DNA from 3 places in the Brevibacterium sp. NPDC056726 genome. Region 3 is predicted to be linked to each of the others. Evidence: riboswitches for the same ligand, from Rfam matches in the RefSeq annotation. Region 3 holds a riboswitch; each other region holds the start of a gene.

Evidence for each region. Region 3 has a riboswitch for thiamine pyrophosphate ahead of thiO (glycine oxidase ThiO). Riboswitches for the same ligand answer to the same signal wherever they lie in the genome.
Region 1: another riboswitch for thiamine pyrophosphate. It lies ahead of thiC (phosphomethylpyrimidine synthase ThiC); the one in region 3 lies ahead of thiO (glycine oxidase ThiO).
Region 2: another riboswitch for thiamine pyrophosphate. It lies ahead of ACFQ91_RS07990 (ECF transporter S component); the one in region 3 lies ahead of thiO (glycine oxidase ThiO).

What each region holds. Positions count from the first base shown of each region.
Region 1 covers NZ_JBHTYZ010000006.1:160,731-166,887, reverse strand. Annotated here, with positions in the region: gene ACFQ91_RS13790 (hypothetical protein) at 42-443, opposite strand; gene thiC (phosphomethylpyrimidine synthase ThiC) at 699-2,528, opposite strand; TPP riboswitch at 2,525-2,635, opposite strand; gene ACFQ91_RS13780 (M18 family aminopeptidase) at 3,253-4,602, opposite strand; gene ACFQ91_RS13775 (DUF1684 domain-containing protein) at 4,848-6,157, shown strand, end outside.
Region 2 covers NZ_JBHTYZ010000003.1:369,446-375,602, forward strand. Annotated here, with positions in the region: gene ACFQ91_RS07975 (hypothetical protein) at 1-488, shown strand, start outside; gene ACFQ91_RS07980 (energy-coupling factor transporter transmembrane protein EcfT) at 493-1,341, opposite strand; gene ACFQ91_RS07985 (ABC transporter ATP-binding protein) at 1,325-2,827, opposite strand; gene ACFQ91_RS07990 (ECF transporter S component) at 2,827-3,456, opposite strand; TPP riboswitch at 3,482-3,590, opposite strand; gene ACFQ91_RS07995 (universal stress protein) at 3,663-4,625, opposite strand; gene ACFQ91_RS08000 (DUF4916 domain-containing protein) at 4,827-5,366, opposite strand; gene ACFQ91_RS08005 (MmgE/PrpD family protein) at 5,583-6,157, shown strand, end outside.
Region 3 covers NZ_JBHTYZ010000002.1:314,369-320,525, reverse strand. Annotated here, with positions in the region: gene ACFQ91_RS04950 (sensor histidine kinase) at 1-449, opposite strand, end outside; gene ACFQ91_RS04945 (DedA family protein) at 604-1,314, shown strand; gene ACFQ91_RS04940 (ketopantoate reductase family protein) at 1,268-2,182, opposite strand; gene thiE (thiamine phosphate synthase) at 2,179-2,958, opposite strand; TPP riboswitch at 2,982-3,084, shown strand; gene thiO (glycine oxidase ThiO) at 3,075-4,271, shown strand; gene thiS (sulfur carrier protein ThiS) at 4,268-4,504, shown strand; gene ACFQ91_RS04920 (thiazole synthase) at 4,506-5,315, shown strand; gene moeB (molybdopterin-synthase adenylyltransferase MoeB) at 5,312-6,157, shown strand, end outside.

The sequences.
Region 1 (6,157 bases), on a different contig from region 3:
GTGTGTGCGGGGCGGTGTGTGCGGCCGCTCGCCAGCGCCGGTCAGTAGATCCATCCGGGGATGATCATCGCCGGCACTCCGTAGAAGCCGGTGTTGAACATCTCGATGATGAGGAAGTGGACGACGATCGTCGCACACAGGCAGATCACGAGAGTGAGCGCGCTGCGCAGCGCCCAGTGGACTCGCAGGGCGAGACCGATGACGGTGGCGAACGCGGCCCCGGAGACCCACCAGCCGAGCAGCACCGGGATGCAGAAGAGTGCGACGAAGACGGGCAGCGGAATGATCGACCCCGCGTTCCACCACGCCAGCGCGTAGATGCCCACGGTGATCAGCCCCGTCACGAGGACGATGAGGTACGGGGCGAACCAGTCGAACGACGCCCGGAACGAGGGCTCCGCTGACTGGTTCGGAGCATGCGGCGCGGCGGGCTGAGTGGACACAGAGCGACCCTACCAGCGGTGGACGAGCACCGACCCGAGAGTCCGGGAACGAGACGCTGCCCGGGACCACCTCGGCGAGGTGGGAACTTCGCTCCCAGCCCGGGAGCACCGCGGCGAGGTGGGGCACTCCGATCTCACCCCGGCAACCGCCTCGGCGGGGTGAGGCACGCCGACCCCACCCCGCCGACACCCGCTGACCGGACCCCAGCCCAGCCCGGACCTCAGTCCTGCCCGGACCTCAGCCCTGCCCGGACCTCAGCCCTGCCGCGGACCGATCGTCGGTTCGGGCAGATAGACCTCACCGCCGGCGGCGAGGAACTCCCGGCTCTTGGCCTGCATGCCGGCGATCGCGGCCTGCGCCTCGGCGCTGCCGTACGTGTCGCGGATGTCCTGGGAGATGCGCATCGAGCAGAACTTCGGCCCGCACATCGAGCAGAAGTGCGCGGTCTTCGCCGGTTCCGCCGGCAGCGTCTCGTCGTGGAAGGACTCGGCGGTCTCCGGGTCGAGGCCGAGCGCGAACTGGTCGCGCCAGCGGAACTCGAACCGCGCCTTCGACAGCGCATCGTCCCGGGCCGTCGCCCCCGGGTGGCCCTTCGCGACGTCCGCGGCGTGGGCGGCGATCTTGTACGTGATCACCCCCGTCTTGACGTCGTCGAGGTCGGGCAGTCCCAGGTGCTCCTTCGGGGTGACGTAGCAGAGCATCGCCGTGCCGTACCGGGCGATCTCCGTCGCCCCGATCGCCGAGGTGATGTGGTCGTAGCCGGGCGCGATGTCCGTGACGAGCGGACCCAGGGTGTAGAAGGGGGCGCCGTCGCAGAGCTCCTGCTGGCGCTCGACGTTCTCCCGCACGAGATGGAGCGGAATGTGGCCGGGGCCCTCGACCATGACCTGGACGTCGTGCTCCCATGCCCGCTTCGTCAGCTCGGCGAGGGTGTCGAGTTCGGCGAACTGGGCGGCGTCGTTGGCGTCGGCGATCGAGCCGGGGCGCAGCCCGTCGCCGAGGGAGAACGCGACATCGTAGGCCGCGAAGATCTCACAGAGCTCGTCGAAGTGCGTGTAGAGGAAGTTCTCCTCATGGTGGGCCAGGCACCATCCGGCCATGATCGACCCGCCGCGGGAGACCATTCCGGTCACGCGGTCGGCGGTGAGCGGGACGTAGCGCAGCAGCACACCGGCGTGGACGGTCATGTAGTCGACGCCCTGCTCGCACTGTTCGATGACGGTGTCGCGGTAGATCTCCCAGGTCAGCGCCTCGGCGTCGCCGTCGACCTTCTCAAGCGCCTGGTAGATCGGCACGGTGCCGATGGGGATGGGGGAGTTGCGGATGATCCACTCGCGGGTGGTGTGGATGTCGTTGCCCGTCGAGAGGTCCATGAGGGTGTCGGCACCCCACTTCGCGGCCCACTGGAGCTTCTGCACCTCCTCGGCGATCGAGCTCGTCACCGCCGAGTTGCCGATGTTCGCGTTGATCTTGACGAGGAACGCCTTGCCGATGATCATCGGCTCGGATTCGGGGTGGTTGATGTTCGCGGGGATGATCGCGCGCCCGGCAGCGACCTCGGAGCGGACGAGTTCGACGTCGCACTGCTCGCGGATCGCGATGTAGCGCATCTCGGGGGTGATGATGCCCTGCCGGGCGTAGTGCATCTGCGTGACGGTGCGTCCGGGCTTCGCGCGCCGAGGCGTCCGGTCGGGCCCCTGCCACTGCTGGGAGGGTGCGCCGCGGCGGACGGCTGCCCGCCCGTCGTCCTCGATGAGGTGGCCGCGGGCCGCGTAGTCCTCGGTGTCGTCGCGGTCGGCGATCCACTCCGCGCGGTGCGGGGGCAGGCCCTGTTCGGGGACGGCGCCGGGCCCGACGGTGCGGTAGACGTGGACCGGCTCGTTGGGGCGGCCGTTCGTGTCGTCGAGGTCGATGCGGGTGACGGGCACGCGGATGCCGTGCTCACGGTCCTCGACCCAGGCCAGGGAATGGGTGGGGTACTGCTCGAGAGCGAAACCCGCGGGGGTGCTCGCGGAGTTCTCGGCCGGTGCCGTCGGGCGCGGGGCAACGGTGGGACGGGTGGTTTCTGGGGTGGGCGCAGTCATCTGCGATCCTCTCTTCCTCCGCCGGTATCAACCGGATCAGGTTCAACGGTCTCGAGCGGTCTCAGCTCGATCTCAGCCCTCTTCCGAAGGCCCCCGTGGGGTCACACAACGACTATCACGGTGTGGGCGCCGCCACAAAATCACCCGCGGCAGGTGTTCACTGCGCGAGACGGTGGACGCGCGGTCGCCCGATTTGGTGCCTCAGTTTCAGCGTGCCCAAGTGGACGCGCCCCAGTGGGTGTGCCCCGGTGGACGGGCTCCTGCCGACGTGCCTCGGTGGACGTGCCCAGCGGACGCGCCCTGGGGGAAGTACCCCAGTGGGCTCGCCTCGGATTCCTGCGCACGCTGGACGCCTGCGGCATCGTGCCTGCAGGCCTGCTTCCACGCGCATTGTGCGTGCGCGCCCCGCTCGCTGCGTCATCGTGCGTGCAGCATCGCGCCTCGGCGGACGCACTCCCGCGACTTCGCTGACGGGGTGTCTGCGGGCGTGCGCCGGTGCTCGTCCTCGGGGTGCTCGTTCAACGGCGAGCGTGAATATCGCCGCCTCGGCGAATCTGCCGGCGCTCGTTCAACACGGAGCGTGAATATCGCGTCTTTGGGGACGCGATATTCACGCTTCGTGTTGAGTGAGACTCAGGGGTGAGTGAGGCTCAGGGGTGAACGAGGCGCTGCGTTGAACGAGCAAGCGCTCGCCCCCTGTGTCGGCTCCCGCAGGCGCGGCGCCTCACGCCCCCTGGAGGAACGTTTTCGCGACCGCGCCGAGCGCGACGACGTCGCTGATCGCGCACATCTCCCGCGCCGAGTGCATCGAGTAGAGCGCCGGTCCCACATCGACCGTCGTCATGCCCATGCGGGTGGCCGTCAGCGGTCCGATCGTCGACCCGCACGGCACCGAGTTGTTCGAGACGAAGTCCTGGTACTCGACCCCGGCGGCTGCACAGGCGCGGGCCCACGTCGCCGTGCCGACGGCATCGGTGGCATACCGCTGCTGGGCGTTGAGTTTGAGCAGGGGCCCCGCACCCAGGCGCGGACGCACGTGCGGATCGTGGCGTTCGGGGTAGTTCGGGTGGGCGGCGTGTCCGGCGTCGGAGGACACGCACACCGAGGCGGCCAGTGCGGCGAGGTAGTCACTGCGGTTCGCCTCGGGGAAGAGGGCGGCGACGATCCGCTCGGTGACGTCGGAGAGGAACGGCCCGCTCGCGCCCGAGCGCGAGTTCGACCCCACCTCCTCATGGTCGAACCCGGCGAACAGGGCCACCGCATCGAGCGCCTCGGCGTCGAGGGACGTCATCGCGGTCACCCCGGCGTGGACGGAGAGGAGGTTGTCGAGTCTCGGGGAGGCGAAGAACTCGTCCGCGGCGCCGAAGAGCGCGGGCTCCTGCGCGGGGATCGTGTAGACGTCGTGGCCGACGATGAGTTCGGGGTCGACGCCGGCGGAGGCGGCGAGGATCTCGAGGACATCGGCCTCGGCGAGGTCGGCGAGACCGACGATCGGGGTCGTGTGCCGCTGCTTGTCGAGGGTGAGGCCCTCGTTGACCTGCCGGTCGAGATGGATCGCGAGCTGCGGGATGCGTGCGATCGCCGGCGTGTGCGCGAGGACGACGCTGCCGTCGGCGAGGCTGAGGCGCCCGGCGAGGGCGAGCTCCCGATCGAGCCACGAGTTGAGCAGCGGCCCGCCGTAGATCTCGACACCGAACTGGCGCACGCCTTCGGCGACGAACTCGTCACCGGGCTTGAGTTTGAACGCCGGCGAATCGGTGTGGGAGCCGAAGACCCGGAACGGGGGCACCGCCGAGGCGGTCGACCCGTTCGCGGTCGAATCGGCTTCCGCTGCGTCAATCCGCCCTGTCGGGGCCATCCAGGCGATGATCGCGCCGTCGCGGATGACGTAGTACCCGTGGCCGACCTCAAGGGTCCACGGCTGACGTTCGTCGAGTCGGGTGAACCCGGCGGCGTCGAAGCGCTCGGCCGCTGCGGCAGTGGCATGATAGGAGCTGGGAGAGGCCGTGACGAAAGCGGAGAGGTCGGCTGCGACCTGCGCGTTTGCTGTCTGATCCGTGGATGGAGTGCTCATCTGAACAGCCTATCCTTTGGGGTAGCTTCGACCACAGGGGCCGAAGCGCCAGCGGTCGCCCGAAGCGGACGATCAGCGGTCGTCCGACGTGGATGGTCAGCGGTCTCCCGCACCGGGCGGGCCGGCGGTCGTCCGACATGGACGGTCAGCGGTCGTCCGAACCGGGCGGGCCGGCGGTCGCCGAACGTCGACGGCCGGCGCGGACGAGCGTGCAACGACGAGTGAGAATGCGAGGAGTGTTCGACGTGAACCAATTCGTGGCCGAGTGGAATACGTGGCGGGACTCGCGGAACTCCTCGTTGGCGACGCCCTTCGGGTGGCTCAGCGTCGTCGGGCTCCACTGGCTCGACGAGGAGTCGACGTGGCCGGGAGCGCCGGGAACGTTCACCGTCGACGACGACGGCTGGGTCACCCTCGCGCTCGATCCCGGCACGAAGGCCGGCCCTGCGGCCGCGACCTTCGATCTGCTCAGTGCCCCCACCGAGGCGGCTCCCACCTCCCACGACCTCACCGACACCGGCCCCGGCACCAGGCCCGAGGCAGGCACCGATCCCCGTTCAGGCACCGACGCGGAATGGGAGTCCGGGTCGACGCGCACGGCCGTCCGCCTCGGCGCCGATGACATTCCGCTGCCGGAGTCTCCCCAGGTCAGGGTCGAGGACAACGGGTTCAGCGCGAAGCTGCCGACCGGCGGGTCGCTCGACTGGTTCACTGTCGGCCATGTCCTCTATGAGCTCATCGAACGCGGCGGTCGCCTCGGTGTGCGCATCCGCGACTCGAAGTCGCCGCTGCTCGCGAAGTTCGTCGAGGTCCCCGTCTTCGATCCGAACCGGGACTTCGTCTTCCTCGCCCGCTTCACCCCCTTCGACGAACCCGAGATCCGGCCGGTCGCCTCGGCGCAGGAGAACCTCACGCTCGAGACGATGCTCGTCGGCACCGTCACCTTTACCACGCCCGCCGGGGAGGTGTCGCTCGTGGCCTCGGGGTGCCCGGCGACGGGACTCCAGCTCGACTTCCACGATGAGACGAACGGGCGGTCGACGGCGGCGTGGCGGACCCTTGACCTCGGCATTCCCAACGCCGACGGGTCGCTCGTCGTCGACTTCAACCGTGCGGTCAACTACCCGTTCGCGTTCTCCGCGTTCGCAACCTGCCCGGCCCCGGTCGCCGGCAACGACGTGCCGTTCGCCGTCACCGCCGGTGAGCGCCGGCCCCCGTTCTTCTACTCAGAGGCCGGCATCAACGTGCCGTTCCTCTTCTACTCGTGGTGGGACGAGGACAGCGCCCGCGTGACCCGGCCGTGGTACGACCGGTTCGGGCTCGACATGACGATCCTCAACCCGAACGAGAACGATGAGGAGCAGTCCCTCGTCGGCTTCGACGGGGTCGCGATGTCCGGCGGCGACGTCACGCCGCTGACCCGGAAGGCCAGGTCGCGGCTCGTCAAGGTCGCCACCGACGCGCTGACCTCGCGCCTGCCGGTCATCGGGATCGGGGCGTACGCGGAGTTCCTCGTCACCGCCCAGCGGGAGCTGCGCGAACAGCAGGGATACGC
Region 2 (6,157 bases), on a different contig from region 3:
GGTCGCAGACCAGGCAGCGGCTTGAGAAAGCCGGGGGCAAGGACGCGAGCCACAAGGAACTCGCCGATGCGCTCTACCCGCAGTTCGACGGCGTCGTCGACAACCACGGCTGGTGGGTCCAGGGTGCCGTCGTCGCCTACGAGCAGGAGATCGGCCGCCGGGTTCCCGGCCAGCGCGCCGACGGCACCTTCGACGTCGCCGTCTCCCGCACCGTGACCGGACAGCGCGGAGACGTCATCGACCGCTTCGCCGCCCTCGTCGACGGCTCACTGGGCGGAGTCGACCTCGCCGGTGAGCCCCGCCCGTCGACGACGGCAAAGCGCTCGTTCTGGCGGGCCGACCTCGCCGACGGGACGAAGATCGAAGCCGCCGCCGAACCGAAGGACGACGAGCGCACGCGTCTCACCCTCACCGCCGCGAAGCTGCCGAGCGCCGAGGCGCTCGAGGAGTGGCGCGCCCACCTCAAGGACCTCATCGCCGAGGTCTGAGACGTCAGCCCGGAATGATCGGGTTCCACGTTCCGAGCACCAGCGCCGAGGCGACCGCGACGACTGCGACGACGACGGCGAGGACGAGGACGACCGCATCAGCGGTGCCGAACCTCGAGCGCCTGCGCCACGTCCTGCCCGGCCGCCCGAACGCCCGCCCCTCCATCGCCATCGCCAGGGTCGTGCCACGGCGGATCGACTGGACGAGGAGGACGAAGATGCCTGCGAAGAGACTGCGGGTGCGCCGCAGCACCGACCCGCCGGCGAGTCCTCTGGCCCGTCTGGCCATCGACAGGGTCTGCCATTCGAGGACGAGGAGTCCGAGCAGGCGACTGGCCGCGAGGATCGAGATGACGACGGTCTCGGGCAGACGCAGATGCTGGACGAGGGCATCCGAGAGGTCCCTGGGATCGATCGTCGAGGCGAGGACGACGAGCGGGATCGCCAGTGCCAGGGCGCGCACGAAGATCGCCGCAGCCGACTCCAGCGACCCGGTCGTCATGAGGATCGGACCGACGTCGACGACGGTGGCGCCCGTCTTCTCGGCGAGGATCGCCGTGCCCCACGCGGCGAGGAGCGCGCCGACCGGCAGGAACCACAGCCGTCTGAGCGCCGCCTTGAGGTCGAGGCCGGTCAGCGGCAGGGCGAGGAGTGAGAAGCCGAGGATGATCCCCGCGGAGACGACGTCGATGCTCAGCAGAGCTCCGACCATGAGGATGAGCGCGACAGCGATCTTCGTCAGCGGGTTGCAGCGCACGAGCGCCGTGCGGCGCACCACCGGGATGAGCTGACCCGGATCCTCGACGGTGACGCGCTCACGAGTCAGGGTCGTCCGCTCACTCAACGCGCTCACCCCGCAGAGGCTGCGCCGACGTGCCGAGGGTGAAGCGGCGGGCTCCAATCGCGTCGAGGAAGTCGAGGTCGTGGCTGACGGCGATGACCGCGCTGCCGTGGTCGAGGACGTCGAGGAACAGTGCGACGAGTCCCGCCCACGTCAGCGCGTCCTGCCCGAACGTCGGCTCATCGACGATGAGGACCTGGGGGCGCGGAGCGATCATCGCCGCCACCGACAGGCGACGCTTCTCCCCGCCGGAGAGACCCTGCGGGTGGGCCTCGGCGATGTCGGACAGTCCCAGCGTCTCCAGCAGGTCGGTCACCCGAGCGTCGACCTCGGCCGCCGACCAGCCGGCCAGTCGCGGACCGAGGGCGAGCTCCTCGGCGACGCTGGGTTTGAGGAACTGATGCTCGGGTTCCTGGAAGACCATGCCGATGCGCGGGGCGAGGAACTTCGAGGGCCAGGTGTACGGCCGCGCCTCCTTCGCCCCGGCGGCAAGCGGCCCCGCTGCGCGCACCTCACCGGAGAACTCGGGGATGAGGCCGGCCAGGGTCAGCGCTGTCGTCGACTTCCCGGCCCCGTTGGCGCCGACGATGCCGAGCGCCTCACCCGCCCGCACCTCGAGGTCGAGATCGGTCGCTGCGGGCACGGCTGCCCGCGGCCGGGCGACGCCCAGGCGCTCGCCGACGAGCACGGGGGACCCGAGTCGGTCCTGCGCTCCAGTTCTGCCCGGCATCGTCCAGCGGTCGGGGGCGGTGCGGGACCCGGATTCGGGCAGCCAGATCCCGGTGGTCCTGAGCACCTCGGCGAGTGCGGGGTCACCGAAGACCTCGTCCGGGGTGCCGTGGGCGACGACGCCTGTGCGGCCGAGGACGATGACGGTGTCGACCTCGTCGCTCCACAGGCTCACCCGGTGCTCGACGACGATCATCGTCGCCGCAGTGGACTCCTGGACCGTGAGGACGGCATCGCGGACCGCCCTCGCCGAGGCGGGGTCGATGTTGGCCGTCGGCTCGTCGAGGACGATCACCTCGGGTGCCATCGCGTGGATCCCGGCGAGCGCGAGGCGCTGCTTCTGGCCCCCGGACAGCGCCGCCGTCGGGTGGGACTGGGGAAGGTCGAGGCCCATGGCGGCCAGGGAGGCGTCGATCCGCGCGTCGACCACCTCGGCGGGCAGACCGAGGTTCTCCATTCCGAACGCGACATCGTCACCGATGCGGGAGAAGATCACCTGCGAATCGGGGTCCTGGAGGACGAGCCCGGTGACGCCTCGGCGGGGGTCGGGTGGGGCGTCGCCGACGAGGAGATCACCGGCTGACTCCCCGGCCTCAGTGGGAAGGACCCCGGCGATCGCATGGAGGAGCGTCGACTTACCCGCCCCCGACGGCCCCAAGAGGAGAACCTTCTCACCTGGGGCGATGTCGAGGTCGACGGGGCCGACGGCGAGGCTGTCCCGATCGGCGTGCCGCCACGAGTATCCGTGGGCGCGGATCGGCAGGCCCATCAGCGCACGCGGCCGGAGGCGAAGGAGCTCAGCGCCCCGGTCTTCGCGATCGCGCGGTAGGCGTACCAGGCGCCGATGCCGGAGATGACGACGCCGGAGATCATCGCGCACACCGCGTAGGCGAGCTGGAAGTCGAACTGCCATTCGGCGTTGTAGAGGATGTTCTCGCTCACGGCCATGAAGGTCGCGGCGACGAGTCCGGACAGCGCGGTCACCCACAGGGTGAACTTCCGGTAGCCGAAGGCGGCGAAGACGAGTTCGGCGCCGAGGCCCTGGAGGAAGCCCGACAGCAGCACGGTCGCCCCGAAGTGGGAGCCGAGGACGCCTTCGACGGCGGCGGCGAGGAGTTCGCACAGCAGCGCGGCTCCGGGTTTGCGGATGATCGCCCCGGCGAGCGGACCGGCGAGCACCCAGAGGCCGGCGATGAGGCCGATCGAGGGCGGGAAGGCCTGGAAGGCGAGCTCGATGCCCTTCCAGCTGGCGGCGAGCACCCAGAAGATCAGGCCCACGGCGATGCCGAGGACCGCGGTGACGACGTAGTCGACGACCCGCCACTTCTTCGTCGGCGGGGCCTGGGTGAATGCCGGTGCCGTCGTCGAGCGGGAACCGGGCGTGGTCGTGTTCGGCATAGCGCCTCCTCGTGTCTCAAGGAGGGGTAGAAGAGTCTCGACTTCCTTCGGCGGTGCTAGCCGCATCAGGTTCGAGGGTCTGCAGCGTCATCTGCACTCTCAGCGCCCTTGGCGGCGCTCCCCTGTCGTGTGCGCTCCACTGTACAACACCTGACGATCCCCGGCACCGCACGTCCGCGGGGCCGGGGATCTGGTGCGAACGGGACTCAGGCCGGAACGACCATGACCGGACCCTCGGCATGGTGGAGGACCCCGCGGGAGACCGATCCGAGCAGCGCGGACTTCACGGCCCCGCGGCCCCGGGTGCCGAGGACGGTGAGCTGCGCGGTCTTCGTCGCCGCGGACAGCAGCGCGGTGGCATCGCCGATGAGCGCCGAGGTGGACACCTGGAGCCCGGGGAACTGACTGCGCAGCTCTTCGGCGTCCTTGTCGAGTTCGGCTTCGATCTGCTGCTGCCGGCGGTCGGCGACGTCACCGCCGAGTTCGAGCTCCGGGTACCAGTAGAGCCATTCCTCCCCGGCCGGCAGCACCGTGACGATCTCGAGGTCGGCGTTGCGCGAAGCGGCCGCCTCGGCGGCGGTGAACATCGCGATCCGCGCGCCCTCGGACCCGTCGACGGCGACGACTACCGGGCCGGTCGTGTCCCCGCGGTGCGCCGAATGGCGGGGGACGACGATCGTCGGGCAGTGGGCGTGCGGCGGCAGCGCGGTCGAGACCGACCCGAGCATGCGGCCCATGAAGCCGCCGCGTCCACGCGCCCCGACGATGATGACATCGGCGTTGGCGCTGAGGTTGACGAGCACACCGGCGGCGTCACCGGATTCGACGGCGTACGTCACCGGTCCGGGATGATCGGCGAGGAGTTCGGCCGCCTCGGCGAGGGTCTTCTCCGCTGCCCGCATCGCGGCTTCGTCCTCGGGTTCGGACGGGATCGAGGCCATGTTCGGGTAGATCATCAGGGGCATCGTGAAGGCCGTGACGACGGTGAGGGGAACGTCTCGGTGCAGCGCCTCGGCGGCACCGTAGCGCAGGGCAAGGGCTGCGAGCTCGGATCCGTCGAAGCCGACGAGGACGCCGAGGTTGTCGGTGAGTCCGGAATCGGAGGCGCGGGTGTCGGTCGGGCGGGCCTCGGCCGGGTTCGCGGCGGACGAGCGGGAGTCAGCAGTCATGGCAGTCCTTCCATCGGGGCCTGACCAACCCTGACGGGGACGACGGCCCCGAAAACCGTGTGCCGTCCTCGTCGCCCTCAGTGTACCCAAGTGTTTTCTACAACGTGTAGAAGACCGCGAGGCGGACGGATTCCTCTCGCGTGCGGCGCGTGCCCACGGCCTCGGCGCGTGCTCACGGCCTGCGCCAGGGGGAGGGGTGCGTCAGACGGCGAAGCCGAGGTAGCTCAGGGCTGAGCGGATGATGTGCTCCTGGCCGTGGGAGAGCTCGGCGACGATGTCGGAGCGCAGCGCCTCGGTGGGGGTGAGCCAGTCGAGGCTGAGCGCATCGGCGCGCGGGGTGCATTCGCCGCGGACCTCCATGACGAAGCACATCGAGATCGCGTGCTGGCGCGGGTCGTGGAGGAGCGAGGTGCCCTCGGTGGGGAAGTACTCGGCGATGTGGAACGGGGCGATGGCCGGCGGGACGACGGGCAGCGCCATCGGGCCGAGGTCGTTCTCGGCATGCCGGAGCAGGGCCTGGCGGATGCTCTCGTGGTAGCGGATGCGTCCGCCGACGACCTCGCGACCCAGGGTGCCGTCGTCGAGGCGGCGCAGCAGGAGGCCGATCTCCTCGACATCGCCGGCCTCTCCGACGCGGACGGGGATGGCATTGACATAGGGGATGGGGAGACGGCGACGAAGCTGGGCGAACTCGTTGTCGTCGAACCAGTTCTCGTCGAAGTCGAGGGCAGTGCGGGTCATATCCCGATTGTGTCACAGTTCACCTCGACGGACGGGTGGGAGGAGGGGGGTCGAGGCGGCTCATGCCGGTCGGGTAAAGTATCTTGATGTCAAGATAAAACTCCGGCCGGGCCGCAGCGTCGCAGTGACGTGGCCTACAGTTGAGTCAACCACTCTCCGGCCAGCGGCGGTCGTGACATGGCCCGCAGCGGTCAACGACGATTGAAGGGATTGTCCATGATTGATCATGAGGTCCGTACCCACAAGAGCTCAGAGAACCTGGCTCGTGAGGATCAGCTCGCCTGGAAGATCGCCGAGGTCGCCTCCGACCCGACGCCCGTCGATCCCGAGGTCACCGAGATGGTGATCAACCGCGTCATCGACAACGCCGCCGTCGCGGCCGCCTCGGTGAACCGTTCGGCCCCCACCCACGCCCGCGAGCAGGCACAGGCGCACCCCTTCACCCCGGGTGCGACGATCTTCGGACTTCCCCTCGCCGAGCGCTTCTCCCCGGAGTGGGCGGCCTGGGCCAACGGCGTGGCCGTGCGCGAACTCGACTTCCACGACACCTTCCTCGCCGCCGAGTACTCCCATCCCGGTGACAACATCCCGCCGATCCTCGCCGTCGCCCAGCACATGGGCATCGGGGGAGCGGACCTCATCAACGGCATCGCCACCGGGTACGAGATCCAGGTCGACCTCGTCAAGGGCATGAGCCTGCACCAGCACAAGATCGACCATGTCGCCCACCTCGGCCCCTCGGCCGCGGCCGGCATCGGGGCGATGCTCCACCTGCCCACCGAGGTGACCTT
Region 3 (6,157 bases):
AGTTCGGCGAGGAGGACCGCGCCGATGAGGTTCGCCGCCCCGTAGAGGACGCCGACGAGGAGCAGCGGCTGGCTCATCGTCCACAGCGAGAAGCTGATCGTCACCCCGCCGCCTGAGAACAGGCCCTGGATGAGCGCGCCGAGGGTGACGAAGACGAAGCCGGTGAGGAGGTTGACCACGGGCACGGCGATGAGGAGGGCGACGAGGCCGGTCAGGGCGAAGAAGCCGCGCCCCGGCCGGGCGCCTGCGAGCATGATGCCGAGGGTCCGCTCCTGCCGGGTCCGCTCCCAGGTCAGGACGCGACGGGAGAGCGCCGAGGCGGGCGGGAGGCACGCGGCGAGCAGCAGCGGCAGGCAGAGGAGGCCGCCCCACAGCACCCCGAGCACGGAGAGCGACCACCGCCGGAGGAACATGCGGGGTTCGCGCGGGATCGTCGCGGGCCACGGCATGGCTCGATCGTAGCAACGCAGGTCAGGGCCTCTGGAGGGGTCAGACCTCACATCTCGTTCCGGTTTTCCGCATCACGTCCGCCGGTGAACCCGTCCCGGGAATGCGCTCCGCCTCGTATCGGCGAGCCCGGCCGCGTCACTAGGGTCGATGACCATGGACTTCGCTCTCGACCTCATCCAGCAGACGCTGACCTCCCCGTGGCTCTACCTCCTCATCGCCGTCGTCACCGCCCTCGACTCCCTCGTCCCGATCGTGCCCTCGGAGACCGTCGTCATCACCGCCGCCGCGTACGCCGTGACCGGCAGTCCGGCGGCGGTGGGCATCATCGCGGCGGCGGCCGTCGGTGCGCTCCTCGGCGATCTCGCCGCCCACCTCGTCGGTCGCGGCGGCAGTCGCGCCACCGACCGGTGGGTCCGGTCGGCCCGGCTGCGCCGGCTGCTCGCCTCGACGGCGGAGATGTTCGCCGTCCGGGGCGGTGCGATGCTCGTCGCGGGGCGGTTCATCCCCGGCGGGCGGACGGCGACGACGATCGCCTCGGGGATGCTCCGCTATCCCCTGCCGCGGTTCCTCGCCGTGGACTTCCTCGGGGCGCTGGCGTGGGCGGTCTACTCGACGGGCATCGGGCTAATCGGCGGGGCCGTGTTCGCCGATCAGCCGCTGTGGGGTGTCGTCCTCGGCGTCGGCATCGCGCTCACCCTCACCGGTCTCGCCGAGGTGGCCCGCCGTCTCCGGGCGAAGCGGAGGGCTGCTGTTGCCGAGCCCACGGCAGCTGCGGTCGGGCCACAGGGGTGTGTCCCGACCGCAGAGCGCGCCCGGCTCATGCGCTCCGGTCGAACTCGCCTGCTCGCAGCTGCACGAGAGTGAGATCGAGCAGCGGGGTCGGCACGCCGAGGTCGCGCGCCGTCGTCTGGAGATGACCGAGGATGTGCTCGGTCTCGTTCGGCAGTCCGGCCGTGACGTCCCGGTAGAGCGAGGAGGTGAAGGCGGAGCCCTCGGCGGTGAGCATCGAGAGAGTGGCAGCCCTGGCCCGCGCGGACACCGGGTGGCCGGCGGCCATGGCGACGGCTTCGAGTTCGTCGATGATCCCCACGACGTGGGGTTCGCCGCCGGCGGCCATGATCGCGCCGACCGGTGCCCGGAAGAGGCACGTGACGACACCGGCCGCGGCGATGAACACCCATTTCTCCCACAGGGCGTCGTCGATGCCGTCGATGACCTGCAGCCGGAAGCCGGGGACGTCGAGCGCGTCGACGACCGCGGGTGGGACCTCTCCCCCGCCGAGGCGGCCGATCGTCATCGTCGCGAGATCCGTCATCTGGACGATGTCGGCTCCGCGCATCGTGCCGACGATCTTGACGAGCCCACCGAGCACCTGTCCGGGGAACTCCGCCTCGAGGCGGCCGATCTGCGCCATCCCGTTGAGGAACGGGATGATGAGGGTCTGGGGTCCGACGGCCGGTCGGAGGTCGGCGATGATCGATTCGAGGGCACCGGCCTTGACGGCGACGAGGACGAGGTCGACCGGGGTCGGGTCGGCCGCGAGCTCCTCCGCCGTCGTCACGGTCACCGGGTTCGTCCGGTCCTCGTCTGGGGCGATGAATCGCAGACCGTTCTCTCTCAGGGCCTCGGCGCGTGCGGGCCTGACGAGGAAGGTGACGTCGCGTCCGGCTTCGACGAGGCGGGTGCCGAAGGCGCCGCCGGTCGCGCCGGCTCCGGCGATGAGGATTGTCACAGGGTGCCGTCCTTCGGGGTCGTGCCGGTGGTCGTGCCGGTGGTCGTGTCGGGGTCAGCGGAAGTCAGCTGCGCGCGCAGCCGAGCGGCCGCCTCGGCGGGGTCGGGCGCCTCGGTGATCGCGCGGACGACGACGATGCGCGTCGCCCCGGTCTCCTGCACTGACCGGAGACGATCACCGGCGGAGATCCCGCCGATCGCGAACCACGGCTTCGCCGTTCTCCCGCTCACCGCCGCGAGCGGTTCGAGTCCGGCCGCCGGGCGACCGGGCTTCGTCGGGGTCTCCCACACGGGGCCGAGGCAGAAGTAGTCGATCTCCGGGTCGGCGGCGGCGGCGAGCGCCTGCTCGACCGAATGCGTCGACCGGCCGAGGATGACGTCGTCGCCGAGCACCGTGCGGGCCTGCGCGCTCGTCAGGTCGCCCTGCCCGACATGGAAGACGTCCGCGCCGACGAGGAGGGCGACGTCGGCGCGGTCGTTGACGGAGAAGAGCTTCCCGTGCCGGTGGGCGGCCTCGCGGAGGATCTCGAGGGCGGCGATCTCCTCCCTGGCCTCCAGGCCCATGTCGCGGAGCTGGATGATGTCGACGCCCCCGGCGTAGGCGGCGTCGAGGAACTCACCGAGGTCGCCCTGCTGCGTGCGGGCGTCGGTGCAGAGGTAGAGCCGGGCGGAGGCGAGCGCACGGGTCCGCGCGGCGTCCCGGCCGGTGGAGTCGCGGTCGGCCGGGTGGCCCGCGTTCTCGGTCACGGGGTCTTGCACTGCGGGAGACGTTGGCATCGTGGGAACCATGCTCCTAGAGTAGAGGAGTTCGCGGGAGCCTCGCAGGGAGGCTGAGAGGGCTTCGTGCCGACCGTCCTACCTGATGCGGGTCATGCCGCCGGAGGGAGAATCGCATGGACGTCATCGTCGTCGGCGCCGGGATCATCGGCCTGGCCGCGGCGTGGGAGCTGCACCGGCGCGGGGCGGCCGTCACCGTCATCGATCCGCATCCGGGCGCGGGCGCCACCGCGGCCGCGGCCGGGATGATCGCCCCTGCCGCCGAGATCGCGTGGGGCCAGACTCCGCTGTTTCCGCTCATGCGCGTCTCCGCCGACCTCTACCCGGACTTCACTGCGGCACTGACCCGGGAATCGGGGGCCGACCTCGGGGAGACGGCGACCGCCACACTCGTCTGCGCCGGTGACCGCGCGGATCTCACGGCCCTGCGCGAACTCAGCGCCCTCCAGTCCGCGGCCGGTTCCGACCTCGACCTGCTCACCGGATCCCGCGCCCGCGATCTCGAACCCGCCCTGGCCCCCGGTGTGTGCGGGGCCGTCCTCATTCCCGGCGATCATGCGATCGATCCCCGGCGGGTGACGCGCGCGCTGCTCACCGTCCTCGGCGACCGCGTCATCGAGGACCGGGTGACGGGACTGGTCGGCGATGAGGGATCACCGACCGGTGCCCCGGCCCGGACGACCGGAGTCGAGCTCGCCTCGGGGCGTCGGCTGCACGCCGATCAGGTCGTGCTCGCCGCAGGCATGGCGCACAATGCGATCGCCGGCGCTCCCGAGCTGCCGCTGCGGGCCGTCCACGGCGACGTCATCCGCCTCCGCTCGGATCCCGGCGCTCCCCCGCTGCTCACCCGGACGATCCGGGGACTCGTCGCCGGTCGGCCCGTCTACGTCGTGCCGCGGCCCGATGGGGAGCTCGTCCTCGGGGCGACCTCCCGGGAGGACGGCCAGGCGGGCATCCTCGCCGAGGGCGTCCACCGTCTCCTCCACGACGCCGAACGCCTCGTGCCCGGGCTCCTCGGATGTGAGATCACGGAGATCACGGCACGGGCCCGGCCCGGCTCGCCCGACGACCTCCCTCTCCTCGGTCGCACTGACCCCGGTCTCGTCGTCTCCACCGGGTACTTCCGCCACGGGGTTCTCCTCGCACCGTTCGGCGCCCGCCTCGGCGCGGATCTCGTCGTCGGCGCGGACTCCGCGTGGCTGCCCGTCGGTGCGCGCGAGGCCGTGGCACCGGAACGGTTCGAGTCCGACCACTCGCCATCATCACCGCAGTCACCTGGTGCACCACTGCTGACAGCAAGGAAGGGATCATGACCATCACTCTCAACGGCGACCGCCGGGACATCACCGCGGGCACGACCGCCCGCACCCTCGTCGAGGACATCACCGGACGGCAGCTGAGCGAAGACGGCACCCCGGTCGACGGCGGCCGCATCGGGGTGGCCCTCGCCGTCGACGGTGAAGTCGTGCGCCGCGGGCTGTGGGCCGGCTTCACCATCACCGACGGCCACACCGTCGACATCGTCACCGCAGTCCAGGGAGGCTGACATGAGCTGGACCATCGACACCGTCACCTTCGACTCCCACCTCGTCATGGGCACCGGTGGGGCGAGCACCCTGCGCATCCTCGAGGACGCCCTGACCGCCTCGGCGACAGAGCTGACGACGGTCGCGATCCGCCGCTTCGACGCCGAGGCCAGGGATTCGGTGTTCGCGCTCCTCGAGCGGCTGGGCATCCGCTCACTGCCGAACACGGCCGGGTGCTACACCGCCCGCGATGCCGTGCTCACCGCGCAGCTGGCCCGGGAGGCGCTCGAGACGAACTGGGTCAAACTCGAGGTCATCGCCGACGAGGACACCCTCCTGCCCGACCCCGTCGAACTCTTCCGCGCCACCGAGGAGCTCGTCCTCGACGGCTTCACGGTCTTCGCCTACACGAACGACGATCCCGCGCTGGCGAAGCGGCTCGAGGACGCCGGGGTCGCCGCGGTCATGCCCGCCGGCGCCCCGATCGGTTCGGGCCTGGGCATCCTCAACCCGCACAACATCGAGACGATCGTCTCCCGCGCCCAGGTGCCCGTCATCCTCGACGCGGGCATCGGCACCGCCTCGGACGCCGCCCTGGCCATGGAGCTCGGGTGCACCGCGGTGCTGCTCGCCTCCGCCGTCACCCGCGCTCACGACGCCCCGGCGATGGCGCAGGCGATGCGGCTCGCCGTCGACGCCGGTCGCCTGGCGGCCGGGGCGGGACGGATCCCCAAACGCCCGCTCGCGCTCGCATCGTCGCCCGACGACGGGCGGGTCACCGCGGAGTCCGCCCGCACGACCTCGGTCGAGAACCTGGTGATGGGGCCGTGAGACCGCTCGTCGAACCCGGACCCGAGCTCAGCCCCGCGGAGATCGCACGCTACTCCCGGCACCTCAGCCTGCCCGATGTCGGGGTGACCGGTCAGCGCCGCCTGCGCGCGGCGAAGATCCTCGTCATCGGCGCCGGCGGTCTCGGCGCCCCGGTCCTCCAGTACCTCGGGGCGGCCGGGATCGGGCAGCTGACCGTCATCGACGACGATGTCGTCGACGTGTCGAACCTGCAGCGCCAGATCCTCCACCGGGACGCCGATGTCGGCCGTCCCAAGGTCGAATCCGCGCGCGATGCCCTCCTCCGGCTCGATCCCGGCCTCACCGTCGAGACGGTTGCCGAGCGCCTGAGCCCGGACAACGCCCTCGAACTCTTCGCCGCCCACGACCTCGTCATCGACGGGGCGGACAACTTCGCGACCCGCTACCTGTCCAACGACGCCGCCGAACTCACCGGCACACCGCTGGTGTGGGGGACGATCTTCCGCTTCGAGGGGCAGGTGAGCACGTTCGCCCCCGGTCACGGTCCGATGCTGCGTGACCTCTTCCCCGACATCCCCGACGCCGATTCCGTGCCGAGCTGTGCCGAGGGCGGGGTGCTCGGGGTGCTCTGCGGGCTCGTCGGGTCGCTCATGGCCGCCGAGGCGATCAAGCTCATCTGCGGCATCGGCGATCCCCTGCTCGGCCGCCTGCTGCGGGTCGATGCGTTGAGCACGAGCTTCACGACGCTGCGCTTCTCGCCCGACCCGGACCGCCCCGCCGTCACCGATCTCGCCGAGGTGGCCCTCGCGTGTGCGGCACCGGCGGTGGGGGCTCCGGCTCCGGCCGGGGTGGCGGAGGTCACG